2 regions of the Arthrobacter agilis genome follow, and region 1 is predicted to be linked to the other one. Evidence: predicted binding sites of a transcription regulator. Region 1 holds the regulator's gene; the other holds the start of a gene.
What was found. The regulator LexA, encoded in region 1, represses DNA repair genes until DNA is damaged. The targets are predictions, from matches to a motif close to TCGAACANNTGTTCGA.
Positions count from the first base shown of each region.

Region 2: the regulator LexA is predicted to act here: its motif matches at 2,959-2,974, upstream of QFZ50_RS11630 (HNH endonuclease signature motif containing protein).

Region 1 covers NZ_JAUSXO010000001.1:817,533-824,818, reverse strand. The annotation lists gene hisH (imidazole glycerol phosphate synthase subunit HisH) at 1-149, opposite strand, end outside; gene hisB (imidazoleglycerol-phosphate dehydratase HisB) at 146-763, opposite strand; gene QFZ50_RS03615 (histidinol-phosphate transaminase) at 914-2,008, opposite strand; gene QFZ50_RS03610 (LysM peptidoglycan-binding domain-containing protein) at 2,091-2,606, opposite strand; gene lexA (transcriptional repressor LexA) at 2,989-3,696, shown strand; gene QFZ50_RS03600 (ATP-dependent DNA helicase) at 3,793-5,874, opposite strand; gene hflX (GTPase HflX) at 5,867-7,286, opposite strand, start outside.
Region 2 covers NZ_JAUSXO010000001.1:2,500,317-2,507,602, reverse strand. The annotation lists gene QFZ50_RS11655 (hypothetical protein) at 1-228, shown strand, start outside; gene QFZ50_RS11650 (FAS1-like dehydratase domain-containing protein) at 314-763, shown strand; gene QFZ50_RS11645 (MaoC family dehydratase) at 766-1,206, shown strand; gene QFZ50_RS11640 (UDP-N-acetylmuramate dehydrogenase) at 1,215-2,294, shown strand; gene QFZ50_RS11635 (hypothetical protein) at 2,386-2,814, opposite strand; gene QFZ50_RS11630 (HNH endonuclease signature motif containing protein) at 2,986-4,812, shown strand; gene QFZ50_RS11625 (DUF6194 family protein) at 4,858-5,298, opposite strand; gene asd (aspartate-semialdehyde dehydrogenase) at 5,401-6,540, opposite strand; gene QFZ50_RS11615 (TMEM175 family protein) at 6,633-7,286, opposite strand, start outside.

The DNA.
Region 1 (7,286 bases):
ACGCCGGGGACGAGGAGCCCGTCGGCGTTGAGTACGTCGTCGGGCTTCGCGCTCAGGACGACGTCGGCCCCCACGTGCTCGAGGGCGCGGACGACGGAGCGGACGTTGCCGGAGCCGTAGTCGAGGACGGTGACGGTGCGGGCGGTCATAGCGCTCCCTTCGTGGAGGGGATGCCCTCGACGCGGGGATCCGGTTCCACAGCTGACCGCAGCGCCCGGGCCAGGGCCTTGAACTGGGCCTCGACGATGTGGTGCGGATCGCGGCCCGCGAGGACCGTGACGTGCAGGCAGATCTGGGCGTGCAGCGCGAGGGCCTCCAGGACGTGGCGGGTGAGTGATCCGGTGAAGTGCCCGCCGATGAGGTGGTACTCCTGGCCGGCGGGTTCCCCTCCGTGGACGAGGAACGGGCGGCCGGAGATGTCGACGACGGCAGTGGCGAGGGCCTCGTCGAGCGGCACGGTCGCCTCGCCGAAGCGGCGGATGCCGGCCTTCGTGCCGAGGGCGATCCGCAGTGCCTCGCCGATCGCGATCGCGGTGTCCTCGACGGTGTGGTGGACGTCGATGTGCGTGTCGCCGGAGGACCTGATGGTGAGGTCGATCAGCGAATGCTTCGACAGGGCCGTGAGCATGTGGTCGTAGAAGGGCACGGTGGTGTCGATCGAGGACACACCGGTGCCGTCGAGGTCGAGTTCGACGAGGACGCTCGACTCGCTCGTGACGCGCTCGATACGTGCCGTTCGGCCGCGGGCGGCATCAACTGTCATTGCATTCCTTCTGTGCGCTGCCCGGTGTCCGGGCACGGATCGAGGTTTGGGGCGTGCTGCTGTGGGGTGGAGGGGTGCGACGCCGGACCGTGCGCGCTCCTCAAGTCTAGGAGACCCGCGCGGGGTGGTCCGGCGGACGGTACCGACGGGCTAGAGCAGCTTCTCCAACGCCGAGAGGAACACCGTGGTCTCGCGTTCTGTTCCCGCGGTGACCCGCAGCGAGCCGGGGATACCGACGTCGCGGATGAGGACCCCTGCCTCCAGGAGCCCCTCCCACACGCGGTGCGGGTCCTCGAGGCCCGAGAAGAACACGAAGTTCGCGTCCGACGGGGCCGGCGAGAGGCCGAGGCCCCGGAGCTCCCGCACGATGCGGTCCCGCTGCACCTTGATGGCCTCGACATTGGACAGGAGGGTGGCCGCGTGCGTGAGGGCCGCGTTGGCCGCCGCCTGGGTGATCGCGGAGAGGTGGTACGGCAGGCGGACCAGCCGGAGCGCGTCGGCGACCTCCGGCGCTGCGGCGAGATACCCGATCCGGGCTCCGGCCAGGGCGAACGCCTTGCTCATCGTGCGGGACACGAGCAGTCGGGGGCGCCCGGGCAGCAGGGTGAGGGCGCTCGGCGTGTCCTTCTGGGCGAACTCCCCGTAGGCCTCGTCGACGATGATGATGGCGCGCGCCGCCTCGCCCGCCTCGTAGGCGGCCTCGATGACGTCGAGTCCCAGCGCCGTGCCCGTGGGGTTGTTCGGCGAGCACAGGAAGACGATGTTCGCGCCGGAGCTGCGCACGGCCCGGGCCGTGGCCTCCGGCGTCATGGCGTAGGAGGCCTCACGGTCCGCCGTGACGTAGCGGGTGCCCGTGCCGCTCGCCAGCAGGGGGTACATGGAGTAGGTCGGCGGGAATCCGATGGCCGTGCGCCCCGGGCCGCCGAAGGCCTGGAGCACCTGCTGCAGGACCTCGTTGGAGCCGTTCGCCGCCCAGAGCTGGTCCGGGGTGAGCCCGTGGCCGAGGTAGTCGGCGAGATTCTTCCGCAGTTCGGTGAATTCACGGTCCGGGTAGCGGTTCAGGCCCTGGGTGGCCGCGGCGACGGCCTCGACGATGGCCGCGTGCACGTCGGCCGGGACACCGTGCGTGTTCTCGTTGACGTTCAGGAGGATCGGGACGTCCAGCTGCGGAGCTCCGTAGGGGTGGAGCCCGACGAGATCGTCACGCAGCGGCAGGTTCGAGAGGGCGTCGACGGAGGAGGGCACCCCATGAGTTTAAGCGATGCCGCCTGCAGCGGCCAATGGCGGGTGTCCGGGTGCGACGATTGCCCCGCCCCGGACGGCGTGCCTAACCGCCGACGGGGACCGCGATGTCCTGCCCCGCCTGGACGACGGAGCTGCGGAGGTCGTTGAGTTCGACCATCTCGGCGACGACGTCCCGCGGGTCGCGGTCCGGCGCGTACCGGAGCGCGAGGTCCCAGAGGGACTCCCCCGCCGCGACGCTGACCTCGACGGCCGCCGCCGGCGCCGGCAGCGACTCGCCGGCCTGGGCCTGCGACGTCAGGAAGGCGCCGAGGAGGATCAGGGCCGCCACGCCCAGTGCGATCGGCAGGCCGACCAGGACGAGACGTCCCCGCCGCGTCAGGCTCAGGGGGCGCTCCGCACTCCGCTGCATGGAGGTACGGGGCTGGGCCGGTCCGGCGGCCTGCGGGATGCCACGGGACGGCCTGGGCACGCGCGGACCGAAGGTAGCGGCGCTGCGTGCGGCCCGCCCTGCGGGGACGGACCGGAGGCGTGCCTCAGGACGGGTGGGGGTCAGCGCCCATAACGCCGTGCTGCCGTGCAGTGCGGGTACTTCAGCCATTGCCAGCCTCTTTCCCTTCGAATAGCCGATCAGGTCTGGACTCCTGTTTCGAACGCGTGTTCTAATTAATCAGAGCTTATTTCTAGCACTGACGGACGACCGTTGTCGAGACTCGGTCGAACACATGTTTGAAAAGCTCCACCGTCTGCCCTAGCGTGATCAGGGCAGGGCATCGACGGCACCCGCCGCTACGGAGCGGCAGGCACGGCGTCGATGTACCTCAGGCAATCACCCGCCACTGACAGAAACGCCCGCCGCGGCCGCGGCGGGCGGCAGGCGGGCACAACGGGATCTGCAGTCCCAGGCGAAAGGCACAACAGTGGCGGAACGAACTCCGGCGGACGGGCAGGAATCGAACACGGTCGAGGGGCCGGCAGGCCCCGTGCCGATCTCGGCGGGCCGTGGCCGTCCCCGCGGCCGCTCCGTGTCGAAGGGACTGACGGCGCGTCAGCTGACGATCCTCGAGACCATCCAGCGCTCCATCGCGGACAAGGGCTACCCGCCGTCGATGCGGGAGATCGGCGACATCGTGGGCCTCGCCAGTCTTTCGAGCGTGACCCACCAGCTGTCGCAGCTCGAGCGTCTCGGCTACCTGCGGCGTGACCCGAAGCGCCCCCGGGCCATGGAGGTCCTGCTGCCGCTCACCCTGCCTCCCGAGGCACCCGTGGACGGATCGCCGGAGCGGAAGCCCTCCGCCGAGCACCGGGTCGCCGTGGACACGGCCCTGGTGCCGCTCGTGGGTCGTATCGCGGCCGGCGGGCCCATCCTCGCCGATCAGGTCGTCGAGGACGTCATGCCCCTCCCCCGGCAGCTCGTGGGCCACGGGGAGCTCTTCATGCTCAGGGTCTCGGGTGATTCGATGGTCGACGCCGCGATCTGCGACGGGGACTGGGTGGTGGTCCGCAAGCAGCAGAGCGCGCAGAACGGCGACATCGTCGCGGCGCTGCTCGACGACGAGGCCACCGTGAAGACGTTCCGCCAGCGCGACGGGCACACCTGGCTCCTGCCCCAGAACACGCGGTACGAGCCCATCCTCGGTGACCACGCGAGCATCATGGGCAAGGTCGTCTCGGTGATGCGCGCCCTGTAGTCGCCGGGCGGACCGCCGCACGACACCGGAAGGGAGCCGCAGTCCAGGACTGCGGCTCCCTTCTCGCGCATCCACCGCGGATCGGTCGGAGGCGGGTCAGCGGGCGGAGAGCCGCTCGAGGATGCCGGTGACCGTGGACCGGTCCGTCGTCGCCCAGAACGGTGGCAGCGCCGCCCGGAGGAAGCCCCCGTAGCGGGCCGTGGCGAGGCGGCTGTCGAGCACCGCGACGACCCCCCGGTCCCCCGCGGACCGGATGAGGCGCCCTGCCCCCTGGGCGAGCCGTACGGCCGCGTGGGTCGCGGAGACGCTCATGAAGCCGTTGCCGCCGTTGCGTGCGACGGCGCGGGTGCGGGCGGTCATGAGGGGATCGTCGGGCCGCGGGAAGGGGATGCGGTCGATGACGACCAAACGGCACGAGGCCCCGGGCACGTCCACGCCCTGCCACAGGGACATCGTGCCGAACAGGCAGGTGTCCGGTTCGGCGGCGAACCGGTCCACGAGGCCGCTGAGCGAGGATTCCCCCTGGCACAGGATCTCGAAGTCCACCTCGGGCCGCAGCGCCTCCGCTGCCTCCTCGGCGGCCCGCCGCGAGGAGAACAGGCCGAGCGCACCCCCGCGGGACGCCTTCAGGAGCGTCAGCAGTTCCTCCAGCTGCGCGGCCGAGGTGCCCCGTTCGGGCTTCGGCAGGTCCTTCGCCACGTACAGGACGCCCTGCCGCGGATAGTCGAACGGGCTGCCGACGTCGACGCCGGTCCACGCGGGCGCGCCCGGTCCGCTGAGGCCGAGGGATCCTGCCACGGGCCCGAACTCCGAGCCGATGGCGAGCGTCGCGGAGGTCAGGATCACCGTGTGGTCCTCGAAGAGTCCCTCCCGCAGGCGTCCCGCGACGGACAGGGGCGCGACGTTGAGCGTCGCGGGTGCGGTCTCGTCCGGCGAGGAGTAGCCGGATCCGGGGGTGAACGTGCTGGGCCGGGACGCCCACACCACCTCCTTGGAGTCCGCCGCCGCGAGGATCCGTTCGGCGAGGTCGAACACCAGGGTGACGCGGGAGCGTGCCACCTGCCGGCCGCCGTCGGCGTCGGCCTCGGACTTGCCGTCCGTCTTCGTGTCGGACAGCGCCGCCCGTGCGGCGTCCCGGACCTGCGCCAGGGACTGCTCGAGGTCATCGGGCAGGCCGCCGGGCAGGAGCCCCGACGGGACGAGTTCGGCCGCCGCCTCGAAGGCGGACGCTGCGGTGTCGAGGGCCGCGGTGCCGATCGACGCGTGGCGGCGGAGCGCCGTCGAGGCCGCACTCACCATGGCGGCGGACAGCTGCCCGGACACCGCGCCCGTGACGCGGTCGTGGAGTTCGTGGGCTTCGTCGATGACGACGACGTCGTACTCGGGCAGCACGGCCAGCCCCTCGAAGGCGCTGATCGCGAGCATCGCGTGGTTGGTGATGATGATGTCGGCGTCCGCCGCGGCGGCACGCGCCTTCTCGCTGAAGCACTGCTGCGCGACGGGACAGCGTGCGGCGCCGAGGCACTCCATGCTGGACACGGACACCTGGCGCCACGCCCGGTCGCTGACGCCGGGCACGAGGTCGTCGCGGTCGCCCGTGGCGGTGTCCTCCGCCCACTCGCGGAGCCTGACCACCTCCCGGCCGAGGGCGGACGCCGGGCCGCCGGCGCCGGGGGCCGGGGAGGGATGGGGTGCTGCGTCCTCGCCGAGGCTGAAGAGCGCGTCCGGGGCGTCCTCCTCGGGGAAGCCGCCGCCGGTCTTGTGGAGGCAGACGTAGTTCGAGCGCCCCTTGAGCAGCGCGACGTCCACCGGGCGCGCGAGGGCGGGCCGCACGGCGTCGAGCAGGCGCGGCAGATCCCGGCCCACGATCTGCGCCTGCAGGGCGAGCGTCGCGGTGGAGACCACCGACGGGCGGTCGCTGTCCATGGCGTGCGCGATCAGGGGTACCAGGTACGCCAGCGACTTCCCGGTGCCGGTGCCGGCCTGGACCAGCAGATGGTCGCCGGACCGGATGGCCTCGCTGACCTGCCGGACCATCTCGTGCTGGCCGGCGCGCATCTCCCCGCCCATCGCCCCGACGGCGGCATCGAGCAGCTCGAGCGCCTGCCGGGTCCCGGCGGTGGGGCGCGCCGGATCCGGCGCCGCGACGGCGGCGCCGGTCCGCATACTGTCACTCATGCCGCAGGTACGGCTCCAGGTCCGCTGCCAGGCCCTCGCGGACCATCACGTCGAGGCGTGTCCCCTCGTCGACGTGTTCCATGCCGAGGATCTCCACGTCCTCCTCGTGCAGGCGGCTGAGCACCTCGCCCCGCTCGTAGGGGACGAGGAGGTCCATCTTCACCCCGGGGCGCGGGATGCTCGTGCTGATGAGCTGCCGGAGCTCGGTGATCCCGGCTCCCGTGCGGGCGGAGACGACGACGGAGCGCGGTTCGCGCTGCCGCAGCCGCTCGATCACGAACGGGTCGGCGGCGTCCGCCTTGTTGAACACGACGATCTCGGGCACCTTGCGGGCGTCGATCTCGGTCAGGACGGCGCGGACGGCGGCGATCTGGCCCTCCGGGTCCGGGTGCGATGCGTCGACGACGTGCAGGATCAGGTCGGCGTCGGCAACCTCTTCCAGGGTCGAGCGGAACGCCTCGACCAGCTGGGTGGGCAACGACCGGACGAATCCGACGGTGTCGGCCAGCGTGTACCCGATGCCGTCCGGGGTCTCCGCCTTCCGCACGGTGGGATCCAGGGTGGCGAACAGGGCGTTCTGCACGAGCACACCGGCGTCGGTGAGGCGGTTCAGCAGGGACGACTTGCCGGCGTTGGTGTACCCGGCGATCGCGACGGAGGGTACCTGGTTCCGCCGGCGGTTGGCCCGCTTGGTCTCGCGCGCGGGCTTCATGCCGGCGATCTCCCGGCGCAGCTTTGCCATCCGGGTGCGGATCTTGCGGCGGTCGAGTTCGATCTTCGTCTCGCCGGGACCGCGGGAGCCCATGCCGGCGCTCGCGCTGCCGACCTGCCCACCGGCCTGGCGGGACATCGACTCGCCCCAGCCGCGCAGGCGCGGCAGCAGGTACTCGAGCTGCGCGAGTTCCACCTGCGCCTTGCCCTCGCGGCTCTTGGCGTGCTGGGCGAAGATGTCGAGGATCAGGGCGGTGCGGTCGATGACCTTCACCTTGACGATGTCCTCGAGCCCTCGGCGCTGCGACGGGGACAGCTCGCTGTCGACGATCACCGTGTCGGCTCCGGTCGCCTGGACGATGTCCTTCAGCTCCTGGGCCTTGCCCGAGCCGAGGAAGGTGCCGGGGTCCGGCTTCAGGCGGCGCTGGACGATGCCGTCAAGCACCTCCGAGCCGGCCGTCTCGGCGAGTGCTGCCAGTTCCTGCAGGGAGTTCTCGGCGTCCTGCGCTGTTCCTTCGCTCCACAGTCCGGCGAGGACGACCCGCTCCAGCCTCAGCTGCCGGTACTCGACCTCGGTGACGTCCTCGAGTTCGGTCGAGAGACCGGCGACGCGGCGCAGCGCACGGCGCTCGGCCAGGTCCTCCTGGTCGCCGTCGGCGTCCGACAGCTCGTCGTCGCCGGAAAGGGCGAGGGCCCGGGAG
Region 2 (7,286 bases), 1.7 Mb from region 1:
CTGAATACGCCCTGGGAGACCGGTTCGGACCTGTACCGCAAGCTGGTGGTCTCAGCGCTGGTGACCACGGCGATCGGTATCGTCATCGCGGTCATCGGAGCGGCCACCGGGCAGGGTGCCCTCGTGTTCACGGGTATCCCGATCATCGTCGTCGGCATGGTGTGCCACCTGGCGGGCATGGTGGTCCGCTCGCGCGACGTCCGCCGCCGCATGAAGGACCAGCGCTGACCCGCTACCGGTCGGCGCCCGGCGTCGTACCCCCACCGCCCACGTACCGCAGGTAATGCCGTACGCCGCTTCCATCGGAGGACCCATGACCATCAATCCCGACCTGCAGGGGCGCAGCTACCCCGCGGGAGAGACCTACTCCGTGGGCCGTGAGGCCATCCGCGATTTCGCGCGGGCCGTGAAGGCGACGCACCGTGCGCACTACGACGTCGACGCCGCAGCTGCTCTCGGTCACGCCGACCTCGTGGCGCCGCCCACGTTCGCCATCATCGTGGCCCAGCGGGCCGATGCGCAGCTCATCGGCGACCCGAGCGCCGGCATCGACTTCACCCGCGTGGTGCACGCGGACCAGCGCTTCATCCATCACCGGCCGATCATCGCCGGGGACCAGCTGGTGGCCGAACTGCACGTGGACCAGGTGCGCGCCATGGGGGGCGGGGCGATGATCACCACACGGGCCGAGATCACCACCATCGACGGAGAACCGACGGCCACCACGACGTCGTCGATCCTCGTCCGCGGAGAGGACCAGTAACCATGGCAGTGTCACTCGCGACCCTCGAGGTCGGTCAGCAGATCGGCTCCACCACCATCGGCATCACCCGGCAGGACCTCGTGCGGTACGCCGGGGCATCGGGCGACTTCAACCCCATCCACTGGAACCAGGCCTTCGCCGAGGGGGTCGGACTGCCCGGTGTCATCGCCCACGGCATGTTCACCATGGGTGCCGCCGTCCAGCTCGTGACCGACTGGGTGGGAGACCCGGCCGCTGTCGTCGACTACCAGACGCGCTTCACCAAGCCCGTCGTCGTCGACGACACCACGGCGCAGCCCGGCGAGCCCGGGGCGGTCGTCGAGGTGGCCGGCGTCGTCGGTGCGGTCGACGCGGACGCGTCCACGGCCCGCATCGACCTCACCGTGACGTTCGCGGGGCAGAAGGTCCTCGTGAAGGCGCAGGCCGTGGTGAGGCTTCCATGACGGCCCCGATGACGGGGACGCGCCTCGCGGACCTGACGACCGCGCGCGTCGGAGGTCCTGCGCGGACGCTCGTCGAGGTCTCGACCGAGCAGGAGATCGTGGAGGCGGTCCGTGCGGCGGATGCGGTCGGTGAGCCGCTGCTCATCATCAGCGGCGGGTCCAACCTGCTGATCGGCGACGACGGCTTCGACGGCACCGTGGTGCACATCAGGTCCACGGGCTTCACGGTCAACGACGACGACGCGACCTGCGGCGGCGTCATGGTCAACGTGCAGGCCGGCCATGACTGGGACGACCTGGTCCGCTACACCGTGATGCACGCGTTCTCGGGACTCGAGGCGCTCTCCGGTATCCCCGGGTCCACGGGCGCCACGCCCGTGCAGAACGTCGGGGCCTACGGCGCGGACGTCTCCCAGACCATCGCCACCGTGCGGACCTACGACCGCGAGACCGACCGCATCAAGAGCTTCACCAACTTCGAGTTGCAGTTCGGCTACCGCGACTCCCTCCTGAAGCGCAGCACGGTGAACGGCTCGCCGCGCTACGTGGTGCTGTCGGTCGAGTTCCAGCTCGGACTGGGACGCCTGAGCAAGCCGATCCGGTATGCGGAGCTCGCCCGTGCGCTCCGCATCGACGTCGGAGCCCGTGCCTACGCGAACGACGTGCGGCGGGAAGTGCTCAAGCTGCGACGGGGCAAGGGCATGGTGCTCGACGGACCGGACGCCGACACCCGGAGTACCGGCTCGTTCTTCACGAACCCCATCGTCACCGAGGACGTCGCCGACCGCCTGCCGGAGGACGCTCCGCGGTACCCCTCCGGGCGGGACGGTCGGGTGAAGCTCAGTGCTGCCTGGCTGATCGAGCATGCCGGCTTCTCCAAGGGCTTCGGACTCGCCGACGACGACGGACATGCCGCGGCGGGCGGGCGTGCGTCGCTGTCGACGAAGCACACGCTCGCCGTGACCAACAGGGGAGGCGCATCGGCGTCGGATCTCCTGGCCGTGGCCCGCCTGGTCCGTGACGGCGTGGAGAAGGCGTTCGGTATCCGGCTGGAGCCGGAGCCGCTGTTGATCAACTGCACCCTGTAGGCCTCCTCCGCGTGGTGCAACGGGGCGCGGCGTAGCCGGGCGCGTGGCTGGGCTCATGACAGGCGCGCCTGCGCGCCGACGCCTTTGCCTGTCAGAGGGCGGGGGAGCGCCGGGCCTGCTCCGCAGCGGCGCGTGTGAGGACGACGTCCTCCCAGCTGTCCTCCCGCTGCACGAGCTGCCGTGAACACAGCCACTGTGCGAGGCGCGATGCCACGCTGATCTGTGCCAGCCGATCGTGGAAGTCAGGGAGGAGATGCGGGGCGGCGAGGAAGTCGGGCAGGGCGTGCAGCAGGTCCCGCGCGCCCATGACCTGCACGTAGGGGGTCTCCGTCCCGAACTGTCGCTCGAGGGCCAGCAGTTCCTGCTCGCCGTCCGTCAGCCGGGCCGCGGCGACCAGCTCGAGGTAGTCGCGGAGATGGCCCTGTACGCGCTCGTACCGCAGCAGGCTCTCTGGGTGCTGCACGTGACCGCTCGCCGCAAAGAAGCGCCGGAGGATGGTGTCTGCGTTCACGTTGTCCATGCGCTCATCCTGCACGGGCCCTCCGACCTTTTGTGTCCCAGCGTCGATGCTCCGTGACTGCTCCTCCACACCCGAGGTGTGGCCGCCGGGTGTGGAGGAGCAGTGGTCCACCTCTCCTCCACAATGGCGGTCCACCCTTCGGAATAGTAAGTACGTTCGATAAAATCGGGTATGGCTATCGCACCGATCGAGGACCCCGAGGAGACTGACGTCTCCCTGAGGCTCGTGCGCTCGGTTCTGGTGCGTGTGGCCGAGGGACTGGCCGGGTCCGGCCGGACCCTGTCGACGGGCGAGACGGAGCAGACGCTCGTCGGTATCGAGGACATCTCGCGGATCGTCGACCATCTGCAGGTCCTCGCCGCAGGTATGGCGGAAGAGGCGGACCTCGCTGCGGGGCATCAGCGGACCGGCGTCGGCTCGCTCCAGGAAAGGGCAGAACAACTCGTCCGGGGAGCGGGTCCGGCCGGCACTGCTGGAGGTCCTGCTGGGGGTGCTGGGGCCGGTACCGGCCCTGCGGACGGCTCTGACGGGGGAGCGGACCCCGAGGGGCACACCGGTGATGGTTCTGGGGACGGCGCTGGCCGGAACCGCTTCCGGAACTGCGCGGACTACCTTCGGGCACGGCTGGGGATCAGCCGAAGCGAGGCCAAGCGCCGTCTGGTTCTGGCGCACAACGTGGTGCCCGGTGTTGCTCGGTCGGGGAGTCCTGTCGGTCCGCCCCTGGCGGTCCTTGGTCGTGCGCTGGGTTCGGGCACCGTGAGCGGGCGTGCGGCCACCATCATCTGCTCCTCGGTGGAACGGGTCAGATGCGTCGCTCGTCCTGAGCAGTTGGCGTCGATGGAGCAGCATCTGACGCTGCAGGCAGTCGAGTCCGACGAGGACGTCCTGCGTGTCGTCGCACGCCGATGGGAGATGGTCCTGGACCAGGACGGCCAGGAACCCACCGAGAAGGTCCTGCGGACACGGCAGGGAGTGTTCCTCCGAGGCCGGCGGCACGGGCTGCACATCCTCGAGATCGGTGCCACCGACGAACAGTTCGAGCAGCTGGCCACGGTCATGAATACCGCCACCAATCCCCGTGCAGCCAGGACGCTCGCTGCTTCCGCAACGGTCGCGCACCCCGGGACGCCAGGTGTCCCCGGAGCGCTCGATGGCGCCGGTGATCCTCACCTCCTCGGAGACTCCGGGGCGTCGCAGGGCGACGAAGACCGCGCATCGTCAGTTGCGGACGCCATCGAAGCTCCCACCCGGGCGCAGAGCATGCTCGACGGTCTGGTAGGTGCGTGCCGGATCGCCCTCTCCACCACGCACCTGCCGGCGACCGGCGGGCACAGGCCGCAGGTGATGGTGACGATCGACTACAGGGACCTGGTGGCAGACGTGGAAACCCTTGCCCACCCGGACGTGCTGTCAGGAGTCCCGGACACCGGCAGCTGGAGCCCGTCGGTGGGTGGCAGCACCATGGGCGGTTCGGATGCGCTGGAACGGGTCCGAAGGGCTGGACACGGCGCACCGTCGCGCGGTGCTCGAACCGGTGGTCCGGCGGATCGACCCGGAACCGGGCGGGCCGTCTTTACCGAGCACCTGAGCGCCCGCAGTATCCGCCGGATCGCATGCGACGCCGACATCGTCCCGCTCGTGCTCGGCGGTGAGGGGCAGGTCCTCGATATCGGCAGAGCTGCACGCCTGTTCCCGCCTCACCTGCGCCGTGCCCTGGTCGCGAGGGACAGAGGATGCGCGTTCCCGGACTGCACCATCCCTGCGAGTTGGTGCGAAGCACACCACATGACGCCATGGTCGCGCGGGCGGGATGACGAGCATCGACAACGGGGTCCTGCTGTGCGCGCACCATCACCACGTCATCCACCTCGGCCAGTGGGCAGTGGCAGCGCACAACGGCATCCCGTGGTTCACGCCACCTCCCCACGTGAATCGCCGCGGTACCGCTGCCCGGCGCAACAGGTACTGGCACGCCCAGCCCGGTCGCAGCGATGCTGATGGCGGTGCCAGCGGTCCATCGTTGCTCGGCGTCGCTCCGCAGGCCTAGGCCCGGCGAGCGACGCGCCGTCGCTCGTCCTCGTGGGCTCCGCGCAGGAGATCCATCACGGCGGGCCCCGTCCGGCTACCCGGGTTCACGATGGCCACCCAGCCGAGGTGACCGTAGACCGGATGCAGCAGGATCGTGTCGGCCCGACTGGGATCAGGATCATCCACTCTGTCACCCGTGAGCTCCCGGGCCCTCGCCGACCCGACGTGGATGTTCAGTCGCCACCGGCCCTCCGCATCGAGGTTCGAGAGTGTGTCGTCGGGGTAGTCCTTCGTGACGATCGTCGCGTAGGGCTGGGTGCGCTGCGGCACGGTTCCATCGGGCGAGTAGTAGAAGAAGTGGTCACCCCACGCGATCGGGGGAGTACCGTCGCCTTCGCGGGGCGCCACCTCCAGCACCCCGTCGAATGTCCTGATCGCCTCGATGATCTCGTCCATGCCCATGATCCAGTATCACCGCCGTCCGCCACGGCGGACGGGCGTCACACCGTTGATTCGCCCGGCATGGCCGGATGGATCACGGAATGGCGATGACGTGCGCTAGAGGTTGCCGGTGGCGATCATCAGCATCCGGCGCAGCGGCTCGGCCGCACCCCACAGCAGTTGGTCGCCGACGGTGAAGGCACTGATGTACTCGGGGCCCATCTCCAGTTTGCGGATGCGCCCCACCGGGACCTCCAGGGAGCCTGTGGCCGCGACGGGCGTGAGTCCCGCGAGGGTGTCCACCTTCGTGTTCGGGACGACCCGCACCCACTCGTTGTCGGCTGCGATGATCGACTCGATCTCGCTCACCGGCAGATCCTCGGTCAACTTCAGGGTCAGCGCCTGGGAGTGCGATCGCATGGCACCCACGCGGACACACAGGCCGTCGAACGGAATGCGGGTGTCCGTTCCGAGGATCTTGTTCGTCTCCGCACCGGCCTTCCACTCCTCCTTCGACTGTCCGTTGCCGAGGTCGCTGTCGATCCACGGGATCACCGAACCCGCCAGGGGGACGCCGAACTGGGAGGCCTCGAGGCTCGGGTGGCGTTGCTTGGCGAGGATCGCCCGGTCGATGTCCAGGATGGCCGAGGCGGGATCATCGAGGTTGAGGGCGACCGTCCCGTGAAGTGCGCCGAACTGGTTCAGGAGTTCGCGCATGTGCCGCGCTCCACCGCCCGACGCCGCCTGGTAGGTCATGGAGGTGCCCCACTCGACGAGCCCGTTGCGGAAGAGCCCGCCCAGACCCATGAGCATGCAGGAGACCGTGCAATTGCCGCCGATGAAATCGCGGACACCGCTGGCGAGCGCAGCATCGATGGCAGATCGATTCACAGGATCGAGCACGATCACGCTGTCCTGTGCCATGCGGAGCGTCGACGCGGCGTCGAGCCACAGGCCCGACCACCCCGCATCACGCAGCTTCGGGTACACCTCGGACGTGTAGTCACCACCCTGCGCGGTCACGATGATCGGCAGCTTCGCGAGGATCTCGACGTCGTACGCGTCCTGCAACGTACCCGCACCCTCGGCGAAGGACGGCGCCGCGCCGCCGGCGGCCGACGTCGAGAAGAACACAGGGTTGATACGGGCGAAATCGCCCTCGTCCTGCAGGCGTTGCATGAGGACCGAGCCCACCATGCCGCGCCAGCCCACGAATCCGACGGACGGCAGGGCGGAACTCTCGGGTGCTGAAGTCATGCTTTCCAGTTTAGGCGGTGCGCTCGCTAAGCCGCCCTTTGTGAAGGGGCGCCGCTGCGGTCAGGGTGGCGCAGGGCCGGGGGGCCCGGTCCTCACGCCGCTGCGCCGCGCCTCTGGCCCGGTCCTGCTGCCTGCGCGGAGGCTATCCGATGGACGACCATGTCCGCCGGGATGATCAGCAGCCACAGGTACATGGCGACTCCGGGCACCACGAAGGCGACGGGGATGCTCGCAGCGAATACCAGCGGTACGGGAAGCAGCGCCCGCAGCACGTAGCGGTAGAGGTCACGGTCGACGGCGGGCGCCATGAGCCCTGCCCGCCACGCATACGCCCACACCAGATTCAGCATCGAGTAGACACCCGCGACCACCGCCGCATAGACCACCACGGGCCAGGGCGACGCCTTGCCGCCGTACTCGCTGAGCAGGCTGGTCGGTAGAGGAAGCACGGCGACGAAGAAGAGCAGGAGCAGATTCAGGACCTGCAACCGGAAGTCGTAGCGGACAATCACGCTGAACTTCCGGTGGTGGTTCAGCCAGGCGCTACCGATGACGGCGAAGCTGAGTGCGAAGGAGAAGAAATGCGGCAGTTGCTGCACCAGGGCAGCACCGACCTGATCGGGTGGAAGGCCGTCCGGCACTTCCAGGTCGAGGACGAGGAGCGTCATGGCGATGGCGAACACGGCGTCGCTGAAGAACACGGTCCGTTCGGTGGAGTCACCCCGGGTGAGCAGTACCTTGTACCT